Regions from separate parts of the Streptomyces broussonetiae genome, predicted to be linked through region 3. Evidence: riboswitches for the same ligand, from Rfam matches in the RefSeq annotation. Region 3 holds a riboswitch; each other region holds the start of a gene.

What was found. Region 3 has a riboswitch for cobalamin ahead of GQF42_RS12065 (cobalamin biosynthesis protein). Riboswitches for the same ligand answer to the same signal wherever they lie in the genome.
Region 1: linked by a shared signal. The riboswitch ahead of GQF42_RS14650 (prenyltransferase/squalene oxidase repeat-containing protein) and the one ahead of GQF42_RS12065 (cobalamin biosynthesis protein) in region 3 are both predicted to bind cobalamin.
Region 2: linked by a shared signal. The riboswitch ahead of nicT (Nickel transporter NicT) and the one ahead of GQF42_RS12065 (cobalamin biosynthesis protein) in region 3 are both predicted to bind cobalamin.
Region 4: linked by a shared signal. The riboswitch ahead of GQF42_RS28720 (ribonucleoside-diphosphate reductase subunit alpha) and the one ahead of GQF42_RS12065 (cobalamin biosynthesis protein) in region 3 are both predicted to bind cobalamin.

The regions. Positions count from the first base shown of each region.
Region 1 is NZ_CP047020.1:3,164,679-3,171,618, reverse strand. It holds gene GQF42_RS14670 (ECF transporter S component) at 1-311, opposite strand, end outside; gene GQF42_RS14665 (ABC transporter ATP-binding protein) at 308-1,987, opposite strand; gene GQF42_RS14660 (energy-coupling factor transporter transmembrane protein EcfT) at 1,984-3,111, opposite strand; gene GQF42_RS14655 (SCO2322 family protein) at 3,104-3,775, opposite strand; gene GQF42_RS14650 (prenyltransferase/squalene oxidase repeat-containing protein) at 3,772-4,983, opposite strand; adenosylcobalamin-variant (AdoCbl-variant) riboswitch at 5,108-5,179, opposite strand; gene GQF42_RS14645 (hypothetical protein) at 5,352-6,227, opposite strand; gene GQF42_RS14640 (XRE family transcriptional regulator) at 6,479-6,940, shown strand, end outside.
Region 2 is NZ_CP047020.1:1,400,604-1,407,543, forward strand. It holds gene GQF42_RS06705 (MOSC and FAD-binding oxidoreductase domain-containing protein) at 1-710, opposite strand, end outside; gene GQF42_RS06710 (CGNR zinc finger domain-containing protein) at 887-1,459, opposite strand; partial or broken gene GQF42_RS45685 (alpha/beta fold hydrolase) at 1,537-1,824, shown strand; gene GQF42_RS06720 (ArsR/SmtB family transcription factor) at 2,039-2,476, opposite strand; cobalamin riboswitch at 2,556-2,744, shown strand; gene nicT (Nickel transporter NicT) at 2,772-3,881, shown strand; partial or broken gene GQF42_RS45690 (hypothetical protein) at 4,025-4,239, shown strand; gene GQF42_RS06735 (allantoin permease) at 4,505-6,154, shown strand; gene GQF42_RS06740 (antibiotic biosynthesis monooxygenase) at 6,168-6,940, opposite strand, start outside.
Region 3 is NZ_CP047020.1:2,605,733-2,612,672, reverse strand. It holds gene cobN (cobaltochelatase subunit CobN) at 1-1,441, opposite strand, end outside; gene GQF42_RS12070 (cobyric acid synthase) at 1,438-2,946, opposite strand; gene GQF42_RS12065 (cobalamin biosynthesis protein) at 2,943-3,923, opposite strand; cobalamin riboswitch at 4,024-4,164, opposite strand; gene GQF42_RS12060 (hypothetical protein) at 4,295-4,522, opposite strand; gene GQF42_RS12055 (inorganic phosphate transporter) at 4,557-5,804, opposite strand; gene GQF42_RS12050 (lysozyme) at 5,969-6,721, opposite strand; gene GQF42_RS12045 (class II aldolase/adducin family protein) at 6,930-6,940, shown strand, end outside.
Region 4 is NZ_CP047020.1:6,205,024-6,211,963, forward strand. It holds gene GQF42_RS28700 (bifunctional albaflavenone monooxygenase/terpene synthase) at 1-130, shown strand, start outside; gene GQF42_RS28705 (GlxA family transcriptional regulator) at 163-1,125, opposite strand; gene GQF42_RS28715 (ribonucleotide-diphosphate reductase subunit beta) at 1,373-2,392, opposite strand; gene GQF42_RS28720 (ribonucleoside-diphosphate reductase subunit alpha) at 2,392-4,761, opposite strand; cobalamin riboswitch at 4,888-5,058, opposite strand; gene mctP (monocarboxylate uptake permease MctP) at 5,177-6,793, opposite strand; gene GQF42_RS28730 (DUF3311 domain-containing protein) at 6,790-6,940, opposite strand, start outside.

The DNA.
Region 1 (6,940 bases), 560 kb from region 3:
ATCGGCTCGATCCCGGCCGTCCCCGCGCCGATCGGCCGCAGCGCCGCCCCCGTCGCCGCCAGCACGCCCAGCATCGCCACGGCCTTCGGCCCGAGGTCCGACTCCGAGATCGTGGCCGCCACGACCGCGACCAGCAGCACCAGCAGGCCCGCGAAGAGCCAGGGCGCGTCCTGGGCGTGCGCGTTGAGCTGTGAGGCGGGCGGAGCGAGGAAGGGCCAGCCGAAGGCGACCACGCCGACCGCGCTGACCAGGGCGAGCGCGGCGAGCGAACGGGGGCCCAGGCGGACGGCGTGCAGCCGGGCGGCCCTCATGACAGGGCCTCGCGCACCTCGGCCACGGTGAGCCACTGCTGCGGGGCGAGGATCTTCGTCACCTGCGGGGCGAAGGACGGCGAGGAGACCACGATGGAGGCGGTCGGTCCGTCGGCTATGACCTCCCCGTCGGCGAGCAGCACCACGCGGTGCGCGATCTCGGCCGCCAGCTCCACGTCATGCGTGGCCAGCACGATGGCGTGCCCCTCGGCGGCGAGGCCGCGCAGCACGCCCACCAGGCGGGCCTTGGCCGCGTAGTCCAGGCCGCGCGTCGGCTCGTCGAGCAGCAGCAGGGGCGGCCGGGCGGTCAGTACGACGGCCAGGGCGAGCGCCAGGCACTGGCCCTCGGACAGGTCCCGCGGGTGCGTGTCGTCCGTGATCCCCGGCAGCAGCTGCGACACCAGCGCCCGGCAGGTGCCGGGCTCGGCCCCGGCGTCCCGGTCGGCCGCCGCGCACTCCTCGGCGACCGTGTCGGCATACAGCAGGTCGCGCGGTTCCTGGGGGACGAGGCCGACGTGGCGGACGAGTTCGGGGGGCGCGGTGCGGTGGGGGGTGACTCCGCCGACGTGCACGCTGCCCGCGGTGGGTGCGAGCAGGCCCACCAGCGAGCCCAGCAGGGTGGACTTTCCGGCGCCGTTGCGGCCCATGAGGGCGATGGTCTCGCCGGGGGTGACGGTGAGGTCCACCTGGCGCAGGGCCGTGATGCGGTCTCGGCGGACGGACAGGGACTGGATCTCGGCGACCGTCGCGGACAGGGGGGCCGGGGCGGCGCGCCGGAAGAGGCGTCGGCGCGCAGGGTGTGTGGGGCGCCCGGCGCCGGGGCCGGACGGAGGCGGGGCCGCTTGCCTGCGCGCGCCGGGTCCCGACAGCTGTTCGCGCAGGTCGGCGGCGCGGCGGCGGGCGTCCCTGACGGTCAGCGGGAGGGGGGACCAGCCGGCCAGGCGGCCCAGGCCGACCACCGGGGGATACACCGGGGAGACGGCCATCACCTCGGCCGGGGTGCCGACGACCGGCGCCTGTGCGGGGGACGGGAGCAGGATGGCGCGATCGGCGTAGTGGATCACCCGTTCCAGGCGGTGTTCGGCCATCAGGATCGTGGTGCCGAGGTCGTGCACCAGGCGCTGGAGGACCGCGAGCACCTCCTCCGCCGCGGCCGGGTCCAGGGCCGAGGTCGGTTCGTCCAGGACCAGGACCCGGGGGTGCGGGGTGAGGACCGAGCCGATCGCGACCCGCTGGCGCTGGCCCCCGGAGAGGGTGGCGATCGGGCGGTCGCGCAGGGCCGCGAGGCCGAGCAGGTCGAGGGTCTCCTCGACCCGGCGCCGCATCACCTCCGGGGCCAGTCCCAACGATTCCATTCCGTAGGCGAGTTCGTCCTCCACCGTGTCGGTGACGAAATGGGCGAGCGGGTCCTGGCCCACCGTGCCCACCACGTCCGCCAGTTCGCGCGGCTTGTGGGTCCGGGTGTCCCGGCCGGCCACCGTGACACGGCCGCTCAGCGTGCCGCCGGTGAAGTGCGGCACCAGTCCGCTGACCGCGCCGAGCACGGTCGACTTGCCGACCCCCGACGGGCCGACGAGCAGCACCAGTTCGCCCTCCGGCACCACGAAGTCGACGCCGCGGACGCAGGGTTCGGCCGCGCCCTCGTACGTCACGCTGACGTCCTCGAAACGGATCACGAGGGCTCCTTGGGGACGGCGAAGGCGGGCAGCAGGCCGAGGAGGACCGCCGCCGCGGGCCAGAGCGGGAGCGTGGGCGCGACCAGGGGGACGACGCCGGGGTGCAGGGCCTGCGGATCGCGGGTGGAGGCGAGCGTGAGCAGCGCGGCGACGGCGGCGCCGGAACCGGCCACCAGCCAGGCCCGCGCGTCCCACGGGTCCGGGCGGTACCGGGTGCGCAGCGAGCGCCGGCCGCCCAGCTTCAGGCCGGCGAGGGCGGCGGCCACACCGGCGAGCAGGACCGGCAGCCCGTAGCTGCCGCCCTCCGCGGTGAGCAGCCCGTACGTCCCCGCGCACACCCCCAGCAGGCCGCCGAGGGTGAGCGCGGCCGTCGTACGGCGGACCCGGGCGGGGACCTCGGCGCTGCGGCCGTAGCCGCGGGCCTCCATCGAGGCGGCGAGCGCGACCGAGCGCTCCAACGCGCCCTCCAGGACCGGCAGTCCGACCTGGAGCAGCCCGCGCAGGCCCCGGTCCGGGCGGCCGCGCAGCCGGCGGGCGGCGCGCAGCCGCTGGACGTCGGCGACGAGATGGGGCGCGAAGGTGAGGGCGACGACCACGGCGACGCCGGTCTCGTACAGAGCGCCCGGGAGGGACTTGAGCAGGCGGCCCGGGCTCGCGAGGGCGTTCGCCGCGCCGACGCAGATCAGGAGGGTGGCCAGCTTCAGGCCGTCGTAGGCCGCGAAGACCAGGGCCTCGGCCGTGACCCTGCCGCCCAGGCGGATGCCCTGCGCCCAGTGGGGGAGCGGGACCTCGGGGAGGGTGAGGAGGGTGTGGGTGCCGGGGATGGGGGAGCCGAGTGCCACCGCGAAGAAGAGGCGGATGAGGAGGACGGCGAGAGCGAGCTTGGCGAAGGCGGTGTAGGAGCGGGCGGCGGGGGTGGCAGTGCGGTGCGTCGCGACGACGTAGGCGGACGCGGAGACGAGGAGGGCGAGCAGGAGCGGGTTGGCGGTGCGGGTGGCGGCGCTGCCGAGGCCCAGTGCCCAGAGCCACCAGGCGCCGGGGTGCACGGCGGCCCGGTGCCCGGTGCGGCTGCCGGGCCCTGTCGTCGAACTCCCGCCTGCCCCGCGACGACCGGACCTAGGCATTGCGTCGCCGCCGTGCCTGCCACACCGCCGCGCCCGCCAGCAGGGCCACCACCCCCGCACCGATCGGCAACCCCAGCGAGGGCCCGCCGTCGGAGCCGCTGCTCCTCTGCGTGGACTGCCTGGACTGCGTGGACTGCGCGGGCGTCGCGGTCTTCCTGCCGTCCGTCGACACCTGCTCCCCGCACCCGCTGCGCGGATAGCCCGCGATGGCGCACAGCAGGGCGTTGGTGTCGTAGCGCAGGGGCCTCGCGACGGCGGCCAGAGCCTCGGCCGTCGTCGCGTCGTCGGACACGCGCGCGCAGGCCGTACGGCCCGCCGGCGGCGTCTCGCCGGACGGCGCGTCCGCCGGGATGCCGAAGTCGAGGACCAGCGCCACCCGCTTCATCCCCGACCTGGCCGGTGTGGTCGAGCAGATGGCCCCGAAGTCCGCCGTGCCGCGCGGCCGGCTCGCGTCGGCCGAGTCCGCGCTGACCGCGAAGCGGAAGCCCTCCACCGCGCCGTCGTCGGGACGGGCGGTCGAGGGCCCCTGCGTCGCGTACGTCCAACGGCCGTCCGTCCGCTCCCAGAAGGACCAGTAGCGGTAGCCGGTGGCGTGCGCCTGGGTCGCGGCGGCCGTCAGCAGGACGAGCGCGGCCAGCGCCAGGCTCGCCGCACGACGGATCACGGCTGCTGCTTCTTCCGGCCGCTCAGCAGGAAGCCGATGCCGATGCCCGCGACTAGGCAGACGCCGACGAACCACCAGAGGCCGAACGACGAGTTGCCGTCCGACTTCTTCTTCGTCTCGTGCCCGGTGGAGGGCATGCTCGGGGCCGGGCCCTGCGCGTTGAGGGACCGGACGAGGCTGGTGCCGCCGAAGTCACCGGGCTGCGCGCCCACCGCGTGCGCGGCGAGGATCAGCTGGGCGTAGGCCGCCGGGCCGCTCTGCTCGGCCCACTTGAGGGCGTTGTTCTCCAGCCAGGTGTACGACTGCAGCGCCTGCGTGACGCGTCCGTCGGCGGCGAGCGCGACGACCGTGTCCGCCGTGTTGCCGTAGTCCGGCTGGTCCATGGCGCCGGGCAGAGTCGACGTCAGGTGGCCGGTCTTCGCGACGACCGAGGCCAGGTTCGCGCCCGCGTTGTCCGCGATCTGCGCCGGGGTGAGGTGCTTGCCCAAGACGCACGTGGTGCTGCCGGGTGCCTTGCCGGCCGTTGTGACGAACCCCTTGCCGAGCGCGCCGAGCACGCCCGCCGCCGACGCGTCGGCGTTGGCCAGCAGTTCGCCCTTCTTGTCCGGCTGGAAGGCGAGGGCGCCACCGCCGGTCCTGTCGCAGGGGACGGCCATGGCGGCAAGCAGGTCGTAGGGGGACTTGCCCGCCTTGGCGACCTTCGCCGGGTCCGTGCCGGTCGCGGTCAGCGCGCCGATGACGACGGAGGTGGAGTTGGTGTCGCTGGCTCCGCCCGGGGCGTAGCCCCAGCCGCCGTCCTTGTTCTGCACGGACTTCAGCCAGGTCATGGCCTTGCCGACGGCGTCGTCGTGCCCGCCGGCGGCCTTCAGGGCCTGGACGGCGGCGGCCGTGCTGTTGGTGTCCACCATGACCTTGCTGTCGCAGGCCTTGGCCGGGTCGGCGCGGAACGCGGCGAAGGAGCCGTTCGCGCACTGCTGGCCGGCGAGCCAGTCCACGGCCTTCGCGGCCGGTTCGTAGCCGAGCGTGCGCTGGGCGATCAGCGTCAGCGACTGGCGCCACACACCGTCGTACGTCGGATCGGAGGTGCCGTACAGCCCGGACGGGATCGCGCCCTTCGGGGACGGGGACGGCCCGGCGGCCGTGGCGGGCGCGGCGGCGGCCAGCACGCCTACGACGGCGAGAGCCGCTGCGCTGCGGCGGACGTTCATGGTCGGCGACTGCCTCTCCTGCGGGGAGCCGGGCAGCGCACGGGACACCCCGGGCGGCTCGGCTCCGTAGACCTCGACGGTGCCGTGCGCGGCGGGCCGCCGACGCACGTGAGCCGGTCAACGTCCCGTCCGGGGCAGTCCGGCTCTTACGGTTGCGGGTCAGCGCCGGAATTGCACCGGCTTTCCCCTGTACGGGTGTGATGACGACCCCGCCACCTTACCGGCAGCCCCGCGCGGCCCGAGGAGTGGCTGTGCGCACAGGACGGTCGTGACCGGGGTCACGCGGTGGACGGCCGCCGTGACCGCCCCGCACGCCCCCGAACGCACCCCCCACCGTGCGCCGGACGGCCCCCCCCGCGGCGAGAGCGTCATGCGGCGTCCAGCGCCCGATCGCACTCCGCCACGTCCTCCCCCTCCACCACCCAGTACATCCGCCGCCGGCGCTGCCGGGAATCCGTCGACTCCGCGAAGCGGACCGCCGCGGCCCGCTGCCGGCTGGGCGAGAGGTCCACGCCCGTCCCGCACGCCAGTGCCACCGCCACCTCCGCCAGATCGACCCCGGTCGCCCGCTCCACCAGCGAAGGGATCAGATCGCCCGGCAGGTACGGCGCGACCCCGGTCACCCGGGGCCCGCGTCCGGTCACCCGGAGCCCCACATGGGCGACGGTGTGGTTGAGCCCCAGGGCCCGTACCGCCCGCTCGACGGTCTGCCGCAGGAAGCGGTTGTGCAGCAGTCCGTCGTGTGCGTGGACGCAGTGCCGCAGCGGCAGGCGCCCCGGCGGACCCGGCGTCGTACGGGTGAGCGCGGCGATGCGGACCTCGTCGTCCAGGACGACGGTCTCGGCGGACACCAGCGGACCGTCGGCGTCCCCGGGCTCGTCGGGCAGCACCTGGTGCAGGGCGAGCCGGGCCCGTACCGCCGCCGGGTCGGCGCAGGCCGCCGCCGCCTCGTACGACGGTCCGGGCAGGCCCAGTTGTCCGGTGACCCGTGCGGTGGTGACCAGGTGCCCCCTGGTCCAGGTGAGCACGCCGGCGATCCGTTGTCCGTCCGCGTACCGCGCGATCGTCCCGGCCGTCTCCGCCTCCCGCTCGGGGTCGGTGGCGAGATGGCCGGACAGGAAGGGCTGCGCCCAGCCGGGCACGGTGGTGTCGACCAGGATCACCGGGTGGATCCCGGCGATCCGCGCCAGCGGGAACCCGTACGCGGCCGGGCCGGCCCCGAGCAGAAGGACGGGCTGCGGCATCGGCGCATCACCTTCGCGGGGGGCGGGGCAGAGAAACACCCCGGATGCCGCTCCCCCATAGGCGGCACCCGGGGCGGGTCGAAAGCTTGCTCTCTGTGCCGTGATCCTCACCCGCCGCGCCCTCAACTGTCAACTATTACTGCCGCATTGGGCAGGGAGCGTTGTCACGTCTGGTCGGCGACCGGGCGACCGGGTAGCCTCGCGTTCCGTCCGGTCATCACACGGACGACACACACTCAGGGGGGACCTCGGTGAGTGATGCCTACATCTCGCTGGCCGAAGTCCTGGCCAGACTGGGGGAGTTGACCGGTCGGCCCGGTCGGCTGCCGGAGACCCTCGACGTGACCGGCCTGTCCCATCGCACCGGCATTCCCGTGCCGGTCGTCGTCGACCTGCTGGGCGGCGGGCGGGCGCCCGAGAGCGGTCTGGCCCAACGGGTGCGCCAGCGACTGGACTTCATAAGGGAGACCCGGCGCCGGCCCGACGGCAAGCGGTACTCGCTGGACGAGCTGGCCAGGATCGCCGGAACCAGCCGGCAGTGGCTGAGCGAGTGGCGCAAGTGCGGGATGCCGAGCCTGGAGCACACCGACCGGCTGCGCCGCTTCTTCGGTCTGCCGGCCGGCTTCTTCACCGCCGACGAGCCGGAGGCGCTGCACGAGGCCCTGCAGCCGGTGCTCCAGGGGCTGGAGGCCGAGGCGGATCCGCTGCTCAGG
Region 2 (6,940 bases), 1.2 Mb from region 3:
CCCGGCTCCTGGCTGGACTGTCGCGCGCCGGCGCGTTCGCCCGGCCGGCCCGGTTGCTGCTTCGGCTGCTGCGCGGCGGCGAGTTCGCGGAAGGACTGCTGCCATCCAGGGCTGAGGGCGGGGATGTTCAGCGCTTTGCCCAGCTTCGCGGGGTCACGGTCGGGAAGGTAGAGCAGCGCGTCGGTGTCGGCGACGCTGAGTTCTTCCGGACCCTTGCGGGTGAGGGTGATCTCGTCACCGGCCTGGACATGCCCCTCGGTGATGACGCGCAGGTAGAAACCCGGGCGGTGATGGGCGACCAGCAATGTGGCCATGCCGGGTTCGCCCAGGCGCATACCGACGCGGTAGCAGGTGACGCGGGGCTGGGTGACTTCGAATTCGGCTTCGCCGATGCGGTACCGGTCGCCGATGCACACCTCGTCGTCGGGCAGGCCGTCGACGGTGAAGTTCTCCCCGAAGCTGCCGAACGTCAGGTCGTCGCGGCGGAGCCGTTCTTGCCAGTACTGATAGGACTGCAGCTGGTAGACGAGGACCGCACGGATGTCGCCGCCGTGCCCGGCCAGATCTCCCTGACCGTCTCCGTCGACGTTGAGCCGCCGGACCATACGGGGGCCCTGGACGGGGGCCTTCCAGGCTCCGGTGCGGACGGTACGTCCCTGCCAGGAGACGTCCTTGGGCATCCCTACGTTGACGGACAGCAGCGTCGCCATCGCGGACCTCCTGCGGAGCGGCCGACCGGCGCGGCCCCTCCCGGCGCTGTCACTGTGCACCGGGGCCGATCCTAGTTCCCCGCCGGTGCCACCGCGATTCCGCGATCCCAAGGCCTGTGTATTCGCCGATTTCCTTGCGGAATTGCCGGGGCAATCGCATCGCCGAGGAATTGACATTACCGGGGGATGGGCATCGTCGAATTGATCTCCCCGACCAATTGGATTGTTCGGGGAGATCGAGCGCGGTGCGCGGCGCGCGTGCGCCGGTAGTGGCGCCTCGCCTTCATGCGGTTGCCGCAGACGGCCATCGAACACCAGCGGGCGTTGTCGGTCTTGCTGCGGTCGATGAGGAACCGTCGGCACTCCGGGTTGGCGCACGGCCGGAGCCGGCCGGGGGTCGCCTGCTGGAGCACGCTCCACGCCAGCACGGCTTCCACCGCCATCCGGCGCTCCGCGGGGGCGTCCACCTGCCAGGACACCCCCGCGGGCGAGAGATACGGGCGGGAGGTGACGTCTTCCAGGAGCGGAGCCGGCGACGCGGCGGGGCGCCTGCCGCGCACCACGCCCTGGTGGGCGTCGCGCGCCTGCACGAGGCTGCGGCGCTCGTCCGCGGTGCCACTGCCGCTGTGGACCCACTGCCAGAATCCGGCCGCTTCCGGATCCGCCAGCCGGGCCTGGACGGCGCCGTTGACCACTGGCGTGCTGTTGAGCAGCCCCAGCAGCACGTCCTGCTGTTCTCGGTCGGTCACCCTCGCACCCCCTCACCGATCCGGGGCGCTTGACACGCCACCCCCAATATAACCTATGAAATATCGTTGACAGGTTAGATCGAGCCTGGTCCAGCCCCGACAACTGGGTCCACGACCAAGCGCTGCTGGACCGCCCCGGAAACAACGAGATCCAGCTCAGGCTCTTCCGCGACTCCCAGGTCCCCCTGCCGGCGGTCTGGGGAGCGAACGACGAGATCTTCGGTCCCGAGGGCGCCGAGGCGTTCCGCCAGGACCTGCCCGAGGCCGAGATCCACCTGCTGGACTCCGGGCACTTCGCCCTGGAGAGCCATCTGCAGACCGTCACCGAGCACATCCGCGCCTTCCTCGCCCGCGTCCTCGCCTGACGCACAGGGCAGCGGGGCGGTTGCGTGGTCCGTCTCGTCCGCCAGAAACCCATCCGGGGTACGGCGACCCGCGTACCCCGCACCGGAAGGAACCCACCATGGGTGGATCGCGCACCGGGTGAACCGGGTGGACGGCAGGTACCAGCGGTGCTCGGCTTCGTCGACAGCGCTCACTTGCTGCGCATGCAGGTCCAACAGCGCGAAGAACTCCTCGTCAGGGGCCGGCATCCGGCGAAGGCGGCGCTGCCGCCCACGACGGCCCTGCGGTCTCAGGAGTCAAGGAGCCGTCAGTGTCCGCGCCTTGGGACGTGCAGTGTTTCAGCAGCGCGGAAATCGGGCCGTCGACCAGCCGGTAGCGCACGATCCGGCCGTCCTTCTCGCCCTCGACGATGCCGGCGGTCCGCAGGAGACGGAGAGCCTGGGAGACGGCGGTGTCCCTCATGCCGGTCGCCAGGGCGAGGTCGGAGACCGCGATGGGGCCGGCTTCCTGCAGGGCGAGCAGCAAGGACAGACGTCCGGGGTCGGAGAGCAGGGAGAAGCGCTCGGCCCAGGCGCGTACGCGCTCGGGCTCGCCGACGGCGGCGATGGCGTCGCAGACCCGGTGACCGTCGATGGTCCGCTGCCCGGCGCGTTCCGCGGGGACGAGATGCATGGGCTCATCATCGCAGCCGCCCTCGATCCGCTCCATACCTGAGCAGTTGTGCAGCCTTGCAGCCATACGCCACGGCCTCTTAGGGTGGGCAGGCCGTGGTGTTCGGGAAGACCGGTGACAGCCCTCAGGGGCTCAGTCCGGAGCGGCCCTCGCCACTGTGATCGGGGAGTTCCCACCTCATGCGTTGCCACTGGCCTCACGGCCGGGAAGGCAGGGGTGGGCGCGTCGACCCGTCAGCCAGGAGACCGGCCACGGCATCACGAAGCTGATCCACGAGGTGCTGGAGCGTGACTGTATGACCGTGTCCCCAGGCGTGCCCGAAACCGACGCCGCCCCGTCCTTCCACTGGCGTCGCGAGGACACCGTACGAACCGCCGGCCTGCTGGCCGTGATCGTCGCACTGCACGTGCTGGCGTTCGGGATCCTGTTCCTGCTCGTGGTCCCGCGTCACTACGAGGTGGGTACCAAGGCGTTCGGCATCGGTCTGGGCATCACGGCCTACACCCTCGGCATGCGGCACGCCTTCGACGCCGACCACATCGCCGCGATCGACAACACCACCCGCAAGCTGATGGCCGACGGCAAGCGGCCGGTGTCGGTGGGCTTCTGGTTCGCGCTCGGGCACTCCAGTGTGGTGGTCGTCATGGCCGCGCTGGTGGCCGGCGGCGCCAAACTCGCCGGCACGCTGATGAACGACGGCTCCCGGACCCACCAGGTTCTCGGCACCGTGGGCACCACGGTCTCCGGCAGCTTCCTGTACCTCATCGCCGCCCTCAACCTCGTCGCGCTGTTCGGCATCATGCGCGTCTTCAAGGCCATGCGCGCCGGACGCTACGACGAGACGGAGCTGGAGGCCCACCTCGACTCGCGCGGCTTCATGAACCGCATCCTGGGCCGGTTCACCAAGTCCATCCGCCGCCCCGGCCAGATGTTCCCCCTCGGCTTCCTCTTCGGTATCGGCTTCGACACCTCGACCGAGGTCCTGCTCCTCGCCCTGGCCGGCAACGGCGCCGCCGCCGGCCTGCCCTGGTACGCGGTCCTGTGCCTGCCTCTGCTTTTCGCGGCGGGCATGAGTCTGTTCGACACCCTGGACGGCACGTTCATGAACTTCGCCTACCAGTGGGCGTTCTCGAACCCCGTCCGCAAGGTCTTCTACAACCTCACCATCACCGGCCTGTCCATCGCCGTCGCCTTCTTCGTCGGCACCATCGAACTGGTCGGCGTCCTGCACGACAAGCTCGGCCTGAACGACGACGTCACCAGCTGGATCGCCGGCCTGAACCTGGACAACGTCGGCTATGTCATCGTCGGACTGTTCGTGGTCGTCTGGGCCGTGGCCATCGGCTACTGGCGCCTGGCCAAGGTCGAGGAGCGCTGGCGCGCCCGCACCCTGGACGCCGGCTGACAGCACGGCGACCGGCGCCGCAGCCGGCGTCCCGGAGCGGCCCGACAGCCGCAAGGCTCCCCCGAGCACCTTCCTCGCGGGAGCCTTCCCTCGTACCACCTGCCCGGGAAGGATGAGTCGCGCCCCTGCCGACCCGGGCGGACGCGGGGCTCCGGCCGCCCGGCATCGGCGTGGTGGCGGCGGCGGTGGCGGTGGCGGTGGCGGTGGCGGTGGCGGTGACCAACGGTGCGGGCCTGTCCGGCCCGCTCCAGATCGGACTTGCCGCGGCGAAGGGGGCGCCTGCGCGCTGCACGTCCCGCTCCACGGCGTCCACCACGTCGCCGGCCACGTCGCCGCCGACACACTCGAACACGGCCCGGCCCGGCTCGTTCGGGCGGCGTCCGCCCACCGGCCCCCGAACAACGTCCGCGAGAAGGCAGGTGAGTTCTCGGCAACTTCGCGTTCACGACGGCGGGAACCGACGGTAACAACCGCTTCCTAGCGTGACCGGCCATGGGATGAACCGTACGGACGGCTGTTCGCGGCGTATGACGGGCCGTCGGCTCCCCCGTCCTGCCGACGACGCCAAGCGGGGTTCTTCCCTTCACCGAGGCATCCGCACCAGCGTCATCGGGAGGCGCGGCATGAGTACCACCGAGTCACGACCCCAGGCGGCAGGCACGACGAAGGCCGCCGGGGACCAGGCGGTCAGGGAGACGCTGGAGGACTACACCCTCCGTTTCGCTCCCCGCAGTTACCGTCGCTGGACCCCCATGGTCGTGGCGACGACCGCGCTCGGCGGCATCGCCTACATGGCCGACTTCTCCATCGGCGCCGGCATCGGCCTGGCACACGGCACCGGCAACGCGCTCGTGGCGATCGCGGTGGCCGCCGTCGTCATTTTCGTCACCGGCTTTCCGCTGGCATACTACGGCGCCCGCTACAACATCGACCTCGACCTGATCACGCGCGGCTCCGGCTTCGGCTACTACGGCTCCGTGCTGACCAGCGTCATCTTCGCCAGCTTCACCTTCATCTTCTTCGCCCTCGAAGGCTCGATCATGGCCCAGGGCCTCAGGCTCGGCCTCGGACTGCCGCTGTGGCTGGGCTACTTGGTCTCCACCCTCATGGTCATCCCCCTGGTGATCTACGGCATGAAGGCACTCAGCAAGCTCCAGGTGTGGACGACGCCGATCTGGCTGCTGCTGATGATCGGCCCGCTGGTCTACCTGGTCGCCACCGACCCCGGCACGGTCGACCGCTTCCTCTCCTACGCCGGCACCGACGGCGACGGCGGTATCCACGCCGCGCCGGTCCTCCTCGGCGCAGGCGTATGCCTGTCGCTGATCGCGCAGATCGGCGAGCAGATCGACTATCTGCGCTTCATGCCGCCCAAGTCCGAGGCGAACAGGCAAAGTTGGTGGACGGCCGTGATCATGGCCGGCCCCGGCTGGGTGGTGCTCGGCGCGCTCAAGCAGGCCATCGGTGTCTTCCTCGCCGTCTACATTCTCGCGAAGGTCGGTCCGGCCGCCGCGACGGAGCCGATCCAGCAGTTCCGCGGCGCCTTCGACGCGATGATGCCGTCCTGGATGGTGGTCCCGCTGGCCGTGGCCCTGGTGGTCATCAGCCAGATCAAGATCAATGTGACGAACGCGTACTCCGGTTCGCTGGCGTGGACGAACTCCTTCACCCGCGTGACCAGGCACTACCCGGGCCGCATGGTCTTCGTCCTGGTCAACCTCGGGTTTGCGCTGGCCCTGATGGAAGCCGACATGTTCAGCTTCCTCAACAGCGTCCTCGGCTTCTACTCGAACTGCGCGATCGCCTGGGTGGTCACGGTGGCGACCGACATCGGCGTCAACAAGTACCTGCTCAAGCTGTCCCCGCTGCGGCCGGAGTTCCGCCGCGGCATGCTCTACGCCGTCAACCCCGTCGGCGTGGTTGCCTTCGTCGCCGCCTCCGGCCTGTCCATCGCCCTGTATTTCCGGGTACTGGGGCACGCCCTGCAGCCGTACTCCCCCGTGGCCGCCGCCGTCATCGCGTTCGTCCTGACCCCGCTGATGGCCCTCGTCACCCAGGGCAGGTACTACCTCCGTCGCACAGACGACGGCATCAGCGAGCCACTCCTCGACGAGACCGGCAACCCGAGCGCGGTCACTCTCGACTGCCACGTCTGCCATCAACCGTACGAACGCCCGGATCTGACCGCCTGCGCCACCCACGACGCGGTCGTCTGTTCCCTGTGCCTGAGCACGGACCGGGTCGGCGACCATGTGCTGCCGGCCACCGGGTGACTTCGCTCGCCTGTCAGGGCAGCGTCCACAACCGGACCGTGACGAGGTAGAAGACGGCGGCCCAGAAGGCCATCGTCACCGCGACGACACCGATGCCTCGCAGGGTGGCCCTCGCCGGTGCGTCCGGCGGTGGCCGCAGCCATCGCCCGAGCAGCGGGTTCACGTAGTGGGGCATGGTCAGGAAAGTCATGATGAAGCTCGACAGCAGGTTGCCCACGAGCAGGCCGATCCAGAGCCGCAGGTGCAGCGGGGACAGGGCGAGCGTGAGCAGTACGACGGTCGGGTACAGGCCGACCCAGACGGCGAGGGAGGTCCTGGTCTCCGAGGGGGGCGGCGGTGCCTCCTTGCCCTCGCCCCCGAAGGCGAACCAGCTGCCGAACGAGTTGTCGATCGTATGCAGTTTGAAGTCGCTGAACTTCTCGCCCTCGGCCAGGACCTCCTGCCGCCTGGGCGACGTCAGCCAGGCGTCGAGATGCTCGGCGGTGTCGTAGCGGTACAACGTGGTCCATTCCTCCTGGAGCCCCTCGATGGGGCGGAACAGCTCGCTCCCGCGAAACCCCTCGAACTTGCTCTCCTCCTGGACCAGGCGGTGCTGCCAGGCGAGGAAGTCGTCGACCTGGCTCGGCGGGACGAGGTGGGTGACCACCACGGTCACCAGCGGATCCAGTGACTGGGTGCCGCTGCTGACCACCTGCTGGGTCGCCGGACCGTCGAAGTACTTGGCGCCGACGTCGAGATACGTCTGCCTGGTCGCGCTGTTGATCCACGCCTGCAGATGCGCCACCG
Region 3 (6,940 bases):
GCATGTCGGGGTCGTGGTAGATCGCGATCGGGTTCTCGCCGAAGCCGCGCGGCGGCTGGATCATCACGACGACGTTCCCGAACTGCAGGGAGGCGAGCACGATGTCCCCGCCGTCCACGTACAGGCTGCCCGGCGGCTCGCCCCAGGCCTCCACCATGGCCTGCTTCAGGTCCGGGTCGAGCCTGTCGAACCACGCCCGGTAGTCCGCCAGCGGCACCCGTGCCGGCGCCGCCGCCAGTTGCTCCTCCGTCAGCCACTCGACGTCGTGGCCGCCGGCCTCGATCAGCCGGTGGATCAACTCGTCGCCGCCCGAGGGGTATGCGGTGAGCCCGTACCCCGCGTCCCGGAGCGCGTCGAGCAACCGGACCGCCGACGCGGGCGTGTCCAGACCGACCGCGTTGCCGACGCGCGAGTGCTTGGTCGGGTACGCGGTGAAGACCAGGGCGATCTTCTTCTCGGCGTTCGGCTTGTGCTTCAACCGCGCATGGCGCAGGGCGATTCCGGCCACGCGCGCGGCCCGCTCCGGATCGGCGACGTACACCGGGACCTCGTCCGGGCCCTGCTCCTTGAAGGAGAACGGCACCGTGATCAGACGGCCGTCGAACTCCGGGATCGCGACCTGCATCGCCGCGTCCATGGGGGACAGGGCGGCGTCCGACTCGTTCCAGGCGGCCCGCGAGGAGGTGAGGCAAAGCCCCTGCAGGACGGGGATGTCCAGATCGGCGAGCGCGCCGATGTCCCAGGCCTCCTCGTCACCGCCCGCCGCGGCCTGCGACGCGTGCGTGCCGCCTGCCGCGAGCACGGTGGCGACCAGCGCGTCGGCCCGGCCCAGCAGCTCGTACAGCCCGGCGTCCGCTCCGCGCAGCGAACCGCAGTACACGGGCAGGGCGTTGGCTCCCTTCGCCTCGATCGCCTCGCACAGGGTGTCCACGAAGGCGGTGTTGCCGCTCAGCTCGTGCGCCCGGTAGAAGAGCACGCCGACGGTCGGCCGGCCGTCGACGAGCGTACGGTCGCCGTGGACGCCGTACTCCGGCATCTTGCGTGGCTCCTCGAAGCCCTCGCCGGTCAGCAGCACGGTGTCGGACAGGAACCGGGACAGCTCCAGCAGGTTCGCCGGACCGCCCTCGACCAGGTACTTGAGCGCCTCCGCGACGACGCCGGCCGGCACCGAGGACTCGGCCATCAGCTCCGCGTCCGGCACGGCCTCGCCGCCCAGCAGCACGGTGGGGATCCCGGCCGCCTTCAGCGCGGCGAGCCCGTCCTCCCAGGCGCGCTTGCCGCCGAGGAGCCGTACGACGGCCAGGTCGGCACCCTCGAGCAGCCCCGGCAGCTCCTGCCCGACGTCCACCCGGGTCGGGTTGCCGATGCGGTAGTCCGCGCCGGAGGCCCGGGCCGCCAGCAGGTCCGTGTCGGCGGTGGACAACAACAACACTGTGCTCATGCGGGCGCTCCCGGTGGAATGAAAGGCAGTCCTTGCGGCGCGCCCGACTCGATGAGCCGCCAGAGCGCGTCCGTGTCCGCGTGCTGTTCGATCAGGTCGCCGAGCCGGTCGAGCTGCTCCTCGCGCAGCGCGGCGAAGGAGGTGTCCGGCGCGGGCACGAAGCGGCGGCCCGCGGCGGCGGCCACCTCGCGCAGGAAGGCCCGCCGGAAGCCGTCCGACTCCAGTGAGCCGTGCCAGTGGGTGCCCCAGGTCTGCCCGACCCGGCAGCCGTCCAGGAAGGGTTCGCCGCCCAGCACCTGGGCGACACCGTGGTGGATCTCGTACCCCTCGACCCGCTCGCCGAGTGCTGCCCCTTCCGGCCGGGTAAGGGTCTTCTCGGGGGCGAACCGCACCCTTACGGGCAGTACCCCGAGGCCTTCGACCTGCCCCTGCCGGCTCTCGACCTCGTCCTCGATGTGCTCACCGAGGATCTGGAAGCCGCCGCAGATGCCGAGGACGGGCCTGTGTTCGGCGGCCCTGCGCCGCAGCGCGTCCGCGATCCCCCGCTCGTGCAGCCACTCCAGGGCCCGGACCGTCCCCCGTGTGCCGGGGACGACGACGAGGTCGGCGTCCGCCAGCTCCTCCGGCCGGTCCACGAACCGCACCACGACGCCGGGTTCGGCGGCGAGCGCGTCCACGTCCGTGAAGTTGGACATCAGCGGGATCGCGCAGACGGCGACCCGGAGCACGTCCTCGCCGACGGGGGAGGAGACGTGCGACTCCCGCACCGCTCCGCGCAGGGAGACGCGGAGCCCGTCCTCCTCGTCGATGCCGAGGCCGTGCCGGAAGGGGAGGACGCCGTAGGTCTGCCGTCCGGTGAGGCCGTGCAGCATGTCGAGCCCGGGCTCCAGAAGGCTCACGTCCCCCCGGAACTTGTTCACCAGGAACCCGGCGACCAGTTCCTGGTCCTCGGGCGAGAGCAGGGCGAGGGTCCCGAAGAAGGAGGCGAAGACGCCCCCGCGGTCGATGTCGCCGACGACGAGCACGGGCAGTCGCGCGTTCCGCGCGACCCCCATGTTCACGATGTCGGTCCGGCGCAGGTTGATCTCGGCCGGGCTGCCCGCGCCCTCACAGATCACCGCGTCATACGTGCCCCGCAACTCGGCGAGACAGTCCAGCACCGTGCCGAGCAGCTGCTGCTGCCGTCCGCCGTGATAGCCGCGCGCGCTCAGCTCGCCCACCGGCCTGCCCAGCAGCACCACTTGGCTGCTCTGCTCACCGCCCGGCTTGAGCAGCACCGGGTTCATCAGCGCGGTCGGCTCGATCCGGCACGCCTGGGCCTGCATGGCCTGCGCCCGGCCGATCTCCGCGCCCTCGCGGGTCACGAAGGAGTTGAGCGACATGTTCTGCGCCTTGAACGGCGCTGCCTTCACGCCCTGGCGCACCAGCCACCGGCAGATCCCGGCCGTCACGACGCTCTTGCCGGCGTCGGAGGTGGTGCCGGCGACGAGGAGTCCCCCGTTCACTTCCCACGTCCCTTCGGGCTCTTGACACTCCTGGAACTCTTGACGCTCTTGACGAGCAGGCGCGCGGCGACCGTCGTACCGAGCGCGAGCAGGCCGACGCGACGGGAGAGCCGTGCGGCCCGGTCGATGTCGGTGACCCGGACCGTCCGGCCGCTCGCCCCGTTGAGCACGGGCCGGTGCTCGACACGTCCGCCGTAGGAGAGCGTTCCGCCCAGGCGTACGCCGAGCGCGCCCGCGAAGGAGGCCTCCACGGGCCCGGCGTTGGGACTCGGGTGCCGGTGGGCGTCGGCCTGCCAGGCACGCAGGGCACCGCGCGGGTCGGGTCCGGCCACGGCGGCGAGTACGGCGGTCAGCCGCGCCCCCGGCCAGCCGGCCAGGTCGTCGAGCCGGGCGGAGGCCCAGCCGTAGCGGCGGTGGCGCGGGGACCTGTGGCCGACCATCGCGTCCAGGGTGTTGACCGCCCGGAAGCCGAGCAGCCCCGGCACCCCGGCCACGGCGCCCCACACCAGGGCGCCCACGACGGCGTCGGAGGTGTTCTCGGCGACCGACTCGACCACGGCACGGGCGATCCCGTCGGCGTCCAGCGCCTGCGGGTCCCGGCCGCACAGATGCGGCAGCCGCGCCCGCGCCGCCTCGATGTCCCCGGCCTCCAACGCCCGCCCGACGGTGCGGGCTTCACGCGCGAGCGATGTACCGCCGACGACGGCCCAGACGGCCGCGGCGGTCAGCGCTGCGGAGGCGGGGGGGCAGGGGCGTACGGCGCGTGCGGCGACCGTGCCCAGAGCGACGGCGCCGCCCGTGCACACGACGGTGTGCAGGGCGCCCCAGCCGCGGTGGTCGTGCCACAACGCGCCTTCCACGGCTCCTGCCGCACGCCCGAAGACGGCGACCGGGTGCCCGCGGCGCGGATCGCCGAGGAGCAGGTCGCCGAGAAGGCCGGCGGCGGCGCCGTACGCGTAGGAGCGATCGGCACCCATCGGCTCAGCCGGCCGTGGGAACAGGAGCGGGCCTGGTACGGGTCCTTCTGCAGCCGGGCATGGCGATCGATGTCCTCACTCAGGGTGTCCGCGCCCTGGTTCGACGAGATTCGGCGGTGAGAGTTCCTGGCTCCCGGGGGTTCTTCCCCGGTGACAGTGGCGGGACCGCGCCGGATTCACACCGGCTTCCTCTCCTGCCGCCGTAGCTGGCCCGGGCAGTCCACCACGCACCCGGAACGGCCGTCAACTTGCCGTTGACCTGCACAGGGAGAGTGTGCCGATCCCCACACCGCGGGACGCGGCCGGCCGCAGGACATGCCGAAGGCTCCCCTCCGCAGGAACGGGAGGGGAGCCTTCGGCCATGCCGTGTGTCAGGCCTTGACCACGATCAGGTAGATGCCGTACGAGACCGCAGCCGCGCAGGCGGCGAAGCAGACGTAGGCGCCGGTGACGGCAAGCGCGGCGGAGCCGCCCTGCGCGGCGGCCTTCTCGCGCTTGGCCAGGCCGTTGACGCCGAGGGTGAACAGGGCCACCAGGCCCACCGTGAACACGAGGCTGACGCCGAAGACGGAGCCGATGGCCGACCAGTCGATCTTCATGGGGACGCTTCCTTGGTAACCGGGGTGGCCGGGGTCAGACGGTGGCGGCCGGTCCGGCGGCCTGCGGGGTGGGTTCGGCGGCAGGGGCGGGGATCACGGCCGTCAGGTCCTCGCCGATCGCACCCGCCGGAGGCGGGGTCACCGCGGCGATGGCGGTGGTCACCACGCCGGCCGGCTCCTCGGCCCCGGCGACGACGTTGGTGTGGTCGACGACCTCCCGGCGGGAGAGCTTCCAGATCGCGGCGCTCGCGGCGATCAGGAAGACCGCGACCACGGCCGTGCCCCAGTCACCGAGGTCGGTGACGGACTCGGCGCCCGCGCCGACCAGCGCGGCGGCCGGAAGGGTGAGGACCCAGGCGACGGCCATACGGGTCGCGGTGGACCAGCGGACCACGCCGCCCTTGCGGCCGAGGCCCGTGCCCATCACCGCGCCGGAGACGACGTGCGTGGTGGAGAGGGAGAAGCCCAGGTGGGAGGAGGCCAGGATGGCGGTCGCGGCGCTGGTCTGGGCGGCGAAGCCCTGGCGCGGCTCCAGGTCCGTCAGGCCCGTGCCCATGGTGCGGATGATGCGCCAGCCGCCGATGTAGGTGCCGAGCGCGATGGCGAGGCCCGCGGAGAGGATCACCCAGGTGGGAGGGTTCGAGCCGGGGGCGATGGCGCCGCCCGCGATCAGCGCGAGGGTGATGATGCCCATCGTCTTCTGGGCGTCGTTGGTGCCGTGGGCGAGGGAGACCAGACCGGCGGAGGCGATCTGCCCGGCGCGGTAGCCCTTGCGGGAGGCCTCGCCCTCGCTCCTGTTGCCGATGCCGTAGGACAGGCGGGTGGACAGCATGGCCGCGATGCCCGCGACGACCGGTGCGGCGACCGCAGGGAGCAGCACCTTGGTCACCAGTACGTCCCCGTGCACGGCGCCGAAGCCGGCTGAGGCGACCGTGGCGCCGATCAGACCGCCCATCAGGGCGTGCGAGGAGCTGGAGGGGAGGCCCACCAGCCAGGTCAGCAGGTTCCAGAGGATCGCGCCGACCAGCGCGGCGAAGATGACCTCGGGACGAATGCCCTTCTCGTCGACGAGACCTTTGGAGATCGTGTTGGCGACCTCCACGGAGAGGAAGGCGCCCACCAGGTTCAGGGCGGCCGACATGACAACTGCGATCTTGGGCTTCAGGGCGCCTGTCGAGATGGTGGTGGCCATCGCGTTGGCGGTGTCGTGGAAACCGTTCGTGAAGTCAAACGCGAGTGCGGTTACCACCACAATCGCGAGGATCAGCGAGAAGCCTTCCATTTACCCAGGCAATCGTTCGAGGTCGTTGGCTGGATGAACCTAGGCAACCTGGGTGAACGGAAGGTGAACTGGGGCAGGCTTCGCGGTGTCTCGAGAAGGTTGGCGGGATTCCGCTTGTCGTCGGCGGGACGGCGTCCACCACCCGCGGCCCAGGCGCGCCTTGGCTACCCGCCCCGCGCGAAGGCCCGCAGTCGGCCGGTCGAGCCGTTGAAGAGATTCTGGTCACCCGGCAGGCCGCCCCGGGTGCCGTACTGCCAGAACGTCCAGTACCGCCAGCCGCCCGGCAGCGGCTCCGGGTCCGAGCCGCCGTGCCGGGCGATCCACAGCGGGTGGCTGGAGGAGAACGCGCGGCTGTTGCCGGTGCAGAGCTTCCACCACTGGCTCGTCGTGTAGATCACCGGGCGGCGCCCGGTCTCCTGCTTGACCTCGTCGCTGAAGGACCGGATCCAGCGGACCATCCGCTTCTTGCCCAGCCCGTAGCACTTGTACTTCTTGCTGTACGGGTTGTATTCGATGTCGAGTGCGGGCGGCAGCGTCCAGCCGTCCGCCCGCCAGTCGCCGCCGTGCTGGACGAAGTACCTGGCCTGCCGGGCGCCGGAGGACTCGTCCGGCAGGGCGAAGTGGTACGCGCCCCGGACCAGGCCCGCATCGCGCGCGCCGTCGTACTGCTGGGAGAAATAGGGGTTGCGGTAGTCCGTGGACTCGGTCGCCTTGACGTAGACGAACCGTGCGCCCCTCGCCCGGGCGGCCCCCCAGTCGACGTACTTCTGGTGCGAGGAGACGTCATTGCCCCGGGGGCCCGAGGCCAGGGTCGGAGGTCCGGCGGACGCGGCCGTGGTGCCCGAGAGGACGAGCGCCGCCGTGGCCGCCGCGAGGACACCGGCGCGGCGACGGAGAAGGGTGCGTTCACTGGCCATGCGTCTCCCCGGGTCGGCGGACGCGGAGCGCCCGGCGAGCAAGAGGGATCATTCAAGGCTTGGTGATCACCGAATCGATGCCTTTTTGCGGCGATTCGCCATGACTTACGCCCATTCGGAGGCTGGTCCGGGGCCGCCGGACGCGCACCTTCCCGGCACGACTTCCGGCGGCGCCCCACCCCCGGCCGCCGCCTGGCAGGATCGCGGCATGGCTGAACA
Region 4 (6,940 bases), 3.6 Mb from region 3:
GCTGACCCTGATCACCGCGGCGATCTCGGCGAAGTACCGCTTCGAGCAGGTCACCGGGTCCAACGACAGCACCCGGGTGGGCATCACGCTGCGCCCGCACGACCTGCTGCTGCGACCGATGCCCTGGTGACCCAGGGGGCCACACCTGATACCGGCGTGCGCTCACGCGGCGTGGGGGCCGCGGAACGTGCGCCGGTAGGCGTTCGGGGTGGTGCCGAGCGCCCGGACGAACTGATGCCGCAGCGCCGCCGCCGTACCGAACCCGGTGCGCCAGGCGATCGCGTCCACGGTCTCGTCGGTCCCCTCCAGCAACGCCTGGGCGCGCAGCACCCGTTGGCGCAGAATCCAGCGGTACGGCGTGGTCCCGGTCTCCTGCTGGAAGCGGCGGGCGAAGGTGCGTGGCGACATGTGCGCGCGGGCGGCGAGCTGCTCGACGGTCACCTCCGCCTCGAGGTGCTCCTCCATCCACACCAGCACCTCGCCGACGGTGTCGCACGAGCCTCTGGGCAGCGGCCGCTCGATGTACTGTGCCTGCCCGCCGTCCCGGTGCGGCGGTACCACCATCCGCCGGGCGATCTTGTTGGCGACCTCCGGGCCCTGCTCCTTGCGCACGATGTGCAGGCAGGCGTCGATCCCGGCGGCCGTACCGGCGGACGTGATCACCGGATCCTCGTCGACGTACAGCACATCCGGCTCGACGGCTATCCGCGGATAGCGCCGGGCCAGCTGCTCGGCGTGATGCCAGTGCACCGCGCACCGCCGGTCCTCCAGCAGCCCCGCGGCGGCCAGCAGGAACACCCCTGAGCAGACGCTCAGCACCCGCGCGCCCCGCCCGACGGCCCGCCGCAGGGCGTCCAGCAGCTCCTCGGGATAGTCCCGTTCGACGTAGGAGTCACCGGCCGGTACGGCGATGAGGTCGGCCTCCTCCAGCCGCTCCAGCCCGTAGGGCGTGGACACGGTGAACCCGCAGCGGGTGCCGAGCGTCGGCCCCTCGGCCGAGACCACGGCGAAGTCGTAGACCGGCAGCCCCTCGTCCCGGCGGTCGATGCCGAAGACCTCGCACACGACGCCCAGTTCGAAGGGATGCACCCCCTCGAGCAATACGGCGGCCACGTTCTTCAGCATGCTGCCAGTGTGCCTCGTCAGTGGCAGTATTTCGAGGGTGTCCGGCAGTCCTGCCACTGCCGGTCAGCAGTGTCGGGCGCGACAGTGGTGTCATGAACGGAAACCAGATCCAAGGCCTCATCGGCATGGTGCTCACCCTCGGAATCCTGCTCCTCCTCGTCCTCCCCTCCGCCGTCGGTGCCGTGCGCGAACGGCGCATCGACCGACAGCTCAGGGAGGCCGGGAAGAGAGCGGGAAGAGAGCAGGATCAGAAGTCCTCGTCCAGGTCGACGGTGCCCTCGACCGCGACCTGGTACGCCGACGGACGGCGCTCGAAGAAGTTCGTCAGCTCCTGAACGCCCTGCAGCTCCATGAAGGAGAACGGGTTCTCCGAGCCGTACACCGGGGCGAAGCCGAGGCGCGTGAGGCGCTGGTCCGCAACGCACTCCAGGTACTGGCGCATCGACTCGGTGTTCATGCCCGGCAGGCCGTCACCGCACAGGTCGCGGGCGAACTGCAGCTCGGCCTCGACGGCCTCCTTCAGCATGTCGACGACCTCCTGCTGCAGCTCGTCGTCGAAGAGATCCGGCTCCTCCTTGCGGACGGTGTCGACCACGTCGAAGGCGAACGACATGTGCATGGTCTCGTCGCGGAACACCCAGTTGGTGCCGGTGGCGAGGCCGTGCAGCAGACCCCGGCTGCGGAACCAGTAGACGTACGCGAAGGCGCCGTAGAAGAACAGGCCCTCGATGCACGCGGCGAAGCAGATCAGGTTGAGCAGGAAGCGGCGGCGGTCGGCCTTCGTCTCCAGCCGGTCGATCTTGTCCACCGAGTCGATCCACTTGAAGCAGAACTCGGCCTTCTCGCGGATGGACGGGATGTTCTCCACCGCCGCGAAGGCCGCCGCCCGGTCCTCCGGGTCGGGGAGGTAGGTGTCCAGCAGCGTCAGGTAGAACTGGACGTGCACGGCCTCCTCGAAGAGCTGACGGCTCAGGTACAGCCGCGCCTCGGGGGAGTTGATGTGCTTGTACAGCGTCAGCACCAGGTTGTTCGCGACGATCGAGTCACCCGTCGCGAAGAAGGCGACCAGCCGGCCGATGAGGTGCTGCTCCTCGGGCGTCAGCTTCGCGAGGTCGGCGACGTCCGAGTGGAGGTCGACCTCCTCGACGGTCCAGGTGTTCTTGATCGCGTCCCGGTAGCGCTCGTAGAAGTCCGGGTAGCGCATGGGGCGCAGAGTCAGCTCGAAGCCCGGGTCGAGCAGGTTGGCGTTACGGGTGGTGGTGCTCATTACTGGCAGGCCTCGCAGGACTCGGGGTTTTCCAGGGAGCAGGCGACGGCGTCGGGGTCGGCGGCCTGCTGGACGGGGATGCCGGCGGTGCTCTGCGCCTGGGCCGCGCGGGCGATCCGCGTCGCCGGGCGGGAGCGCAGGTAGTACGTCGTCTTCAGGCCCGACTTCCAGGCGTACGCGTACATCGAGGAGAGCTTGCCGATGGTCGGCGTCTCCAGGAACAGGTTCAGGGACTGCGCCTGGTCCAGGAACGGGGTGCGGGCCGCGGCCATGTCGATCAGGCCGCGCTGCGGGATCTCCCACGCCGTGCGGTACAGCGCCCGCACCTCCTCGGGGATCCACACGAAACCCTGCACCGAGCCGTTGGAGTCGCGCAGCGCCTCACGGGTGCGCGCGTCCCACACGCCGAGGTTCTTCAGGTCCTGCACCAGGTACGAGTTGACCTGCAGGAACTCACCGGACAGCGTCTCGCGCTTGAACAGGTTCGACACCTGCGGCTCGATGCACTCGTACACGCCCGCGATGGAGGCGATGGTCGCCGTCGGGGCGATGGCGAGCAGCAGCGAGTTGCGCATGCCGACGGACGCGACGCGCCTGCGGAGCGCGTCCCAGCGCTCGGGCCAGGTCAGCTCGGTGTCGTAGTGGTCCGGGTGCAGCACGCCCTGGGCCGTACGGGTCTTCTCCCAGGCCGGCAGCGGGCCGCTGCGCTCGGCGAGGTCGGTGGAGGCCTCGTACGCGGCAAGCATGATCCGCTCGGCGATCCGCGTCGACAGGGCCCTGGCCTCGGCGGAGTCGAAGGGCAGACGCAGCTTGAAGAAGACGTCCTGCAGACCCATCGCCCCGAGGCCGACCGGACGCCACCTGGCATTGGAGCGGCCCGCCTGCTCGGTCGGGTAGAAGTTGATGTCCACGACCCGGTCGAGGAAGGTCACGGCCGTGCGGACGGTCTCGTCCAGCCGCTCCCAGTCGATGTCGCCGCGCGCCGCGTCGACGAAGGCACCCAGGTTCACGGATCCCAGGTTGCAGACCGCCGTCTCGCCGTCGTCCGTGACCTCCAGGATCTCCGTGCAGAGGTTGGAGGAGTGGACCACGTGACCGGGCAGGGCCGTCTGGTTGGCGGTGCGGTTGGCCGCGTCCTTGAAGGTCATCCAGCCGTTGCCGGTCTGCGCGAGGGTGCGCATCATGCGGCCGTACAGCTCGCGGGCCGGGATGGTCTTCTTCGCCAGGCCCGCCTGCTCGGCCTTGCGGTAGGCGGCGTCGAACTCCTCGCCCCACAGGTCCACCAGCTCCGGCACGTCGGCCGGGGAGAACAGCGACCACTCGGCGTCCGCGTTCACCCGGCGCATGAACTCGTCCGGGATCCAGTGCGCGAGGTTCAGGTTGTGCGTACGGCGGGCGTCCTCACCGGTGTTGTCCCGCAGCTCCAGGAACTCCTCGATGTCGGAGTGCCAGGTCTCCAGGTAGACGGCCGCGGCACCCTTGCGCCGGCCGCCCTGGTTCACGGCGGCCACCGAGGCGTCCAGCGTCTTGAGGAACGGGACGATGCCGTTGGAGTGCCCGTTGGTGCCCCGGATCAGCGAACCGCGGCTGCGGATACGGGAGTACGACAGCCCGATGCCGCCCGCGTGCTTGGAGAGCCGGGCAACCTGGTGGTAGCGGTCGTAGATGGAGTCCAGCTCGTCCAGCGGGGAGTCGAGCAGGTAGCAGGACGACATCTGCGGGTGCCGCGTACCGGAGTTGAAGAGCGTGGGGGAGGACGGCAGGTAGTCGAGGCGGCTCATGAGCCGGTAGAGCGCGGCGACTTCGTCGACGGAGCGTGCGGTGTCGTCCTCGGCGAGTCCGGCGGCCACCCGGAGCATGAAGTGCTGCGGAGTCTCGATCACCTTGCGGGTGATCGGGTGCCGCAGCAGATAGCGGCTGTGCAGGGTGCGCAGGCCGAAGTAGCCGAAGCGGTCGTCGGCGCCGGTGTCGATCAGGGCGTCGAGGCGGGCCGCGTGCAGCCGCGCGAACTCCGCGGTGCGGTCGGCGATCAGGCCCTCGCGGTGACCGACGGCCACGGACTCGGTGAAGGACGTCACGCCCTGCGAGCCGGCCTCGGCGCGGATGGAGAGGGTCAGTAGCCGGGCGGCCAGCCGCGAGTAGGCGGGGTCCTCGGAGATGAGCCCGGCGGCGGCCTCGGTGGCCAGTTCGCGCAACTCCGCCTCGTCGGCCCGGGCGGACCGGCCGCGCAGCGCGGCGGCGGCGACCCGGCCGGGGTCGGCGTCGGGGAGGTCGGCGGTCAGCTCGGTCAGGGTCCGCAGCAACGCGGTACCGGGACCGTCGGTGTCCAGGCCGCTGGCTGAAGCCGGATCTGCTGGCGCGATGGTCACGTGGGGCTCTCCCTCGCTCGGCACGGGGGCCTTGCGGAGGGCAGGGGGCAGCCACGAGCGCACACGCGTGGCGTCCACCGGCCCATTCCACGAGGCCCGGACGTCGGAAGGCACCCGGGCCGGACGGCCGGGCGCACGCTGCCGGCAGGTCCTCGGACTGACTCCTGGGCGCATACGCGCACAAGTACACCGTTGCGGGACAGTTCCGGATTCACACCGGATTCCCCTGCGACGACAGCGAGGATGAGCATACATCTAGTGCCGGGCTGTCGTGGCACCACCAGATGTTGTGTCTGTTGTGTGTTGCGCTGGCTTCAGAGCGTCAACTTGTGTATGACGGGAGGTATGCGAAACGGGCCGCCGTGGGTTCGTCCCCCGGCGGCCCGCTGTGGTGGTGTGCCGCGTACGACGTGCGTCAGTGGGCGACGCCCACCAGTTCCGTTTCGACACCCTGGTCGCCCGCGTCCGCCGTGTAGTCCTCCGGCCTGGTCTCGTCGATGCCCTCGGGGGCCTTCACGGCCCGCAGGACGAGCGTGAGGACCACCGTGACCGCCACGTTGAGCACGAACGCCGTGAAGCCGATGTAGCCGATCTCACCGATGCCCGGGATCTCCTTCGACGAGCCTCCGAAGTGCTTCTGGGTCGGGGAGGCGACACCGTACGCGGCGACCGTGCCGTAGATCATGCCGACCGCCCAGCCGGTGAGCAGCGCCCAGCGGTGGAACCAGCGGGTGAACAGGCCGCCGACCAGGGCCGGGAAGGTCTGCAGGATCCAGATGCCGCCCAGCAGCTGGAAGTTGATGGCGACGGTCTTGTCCATGGTCAGGACGAAGAGCAGGGCGCCGAACTTCACCAGCAGCGAGACGATCTTGGAGACCTGGGCCTCCTGCCTCGGCGTGGCGTCCGGCTTGATGAAGTCCTTGTAGATGTTGCGGGTGAAGAGGTTCGCCGCCGCGATCGACATGATCGCCGCCGGCACCAGCGCGCCGATGCCGATCGCCGCGAAGGCCACGCCCGCGAACCAGTCCGGGAACATGTCCTCGAACAGCTGCGGGATCGCCAGCTGGCCGTTGGTGACCTTCACGCCGGCCGCGATCGCCATGAAGCCCAGCAGGGCCAGCAGGCCGAGCATCAGGGAGTACAGCGGCAGGATCGTGGTGTTGCGGCGGATCACCTCACGGCTCTTGGACGACAGGGTCGCGGTGATCGAGTGCGGGTACATGAAGAGGGCCAGGGCCGAGCCGAGGGCCAGGGTGGCGTAGGTCCACTGGCCCGCCTCCGGCGGCGCGAGCGCGCCGCGCGGCTTGCCGGTGGCGGGGCTGACCTGGCTGAACGCGTGGCCCGCCTTGGCGAAGATGTCGTCGAAGCCGCCCAGCTTGATCGGGATGTAGATGATCGCCACCGCGATGACGATGTAGATCAGGGCGTCCTTGACGAACGCGATCAGGGCGGGCGCGCGCAGGCCGGAGGAGTAGGTGTAGGCCGCCAGCACGCCGAAGGCGATCAGCAGGGGCAGGTCCTTCATGAACCAGTTGGTGTTGTCCCCGCCGCCGACCCCCATCACGTCCAGCACGGCCTGGATGCCGACGAGTTGGAGCGCGATGTACGGCATCGTCGCGAGGATTCCGGTCAGCGCCACCGCGAGCGACAGGCCCTTCGAGCCGAACCGGCCCCGGACGAAGTCCGAGGTGGTGACGTACCCGTGGCGGTGCGAGACCGACCACAGGCGCGGCAGGAAGGTGAAGATCAGCGGGTAGACCAGGATCGTGTACGGCACCGCGAAGAAGCCGGACGCGCCCGCCGCGTAGACCGCCGCCGGCACGGCGACGAAGGTGTACGCCGTGTACAGGTCCCCGCCGAGCAGGAACCAGGTGATCCAGGTGCCGAACGACCGTCCGCCCAGGCCCCATTCGTCCAGCGAGTGCTCGTTCTCGGCCTTGCGCCAGCGTGCGGCGAGGAAGCCCATGACCGTGACGGCCAGGAAGAAGAAGATGAAGACGCCGAGCGCGACGCCGTTGACCCCGTTCTTCACTTCGCCTCACCGCCCTGGGGCGCGGTCGGGGAGCGCTGGTCGTACTGCCACAGCTTGTACGCCGTCATGGTGAGTGCGGCGGAGATCGGCACCCAGAGCATCTGGTACCAGTAGAAGAACGGGATCCCGATGAACGCGGGATCCGTC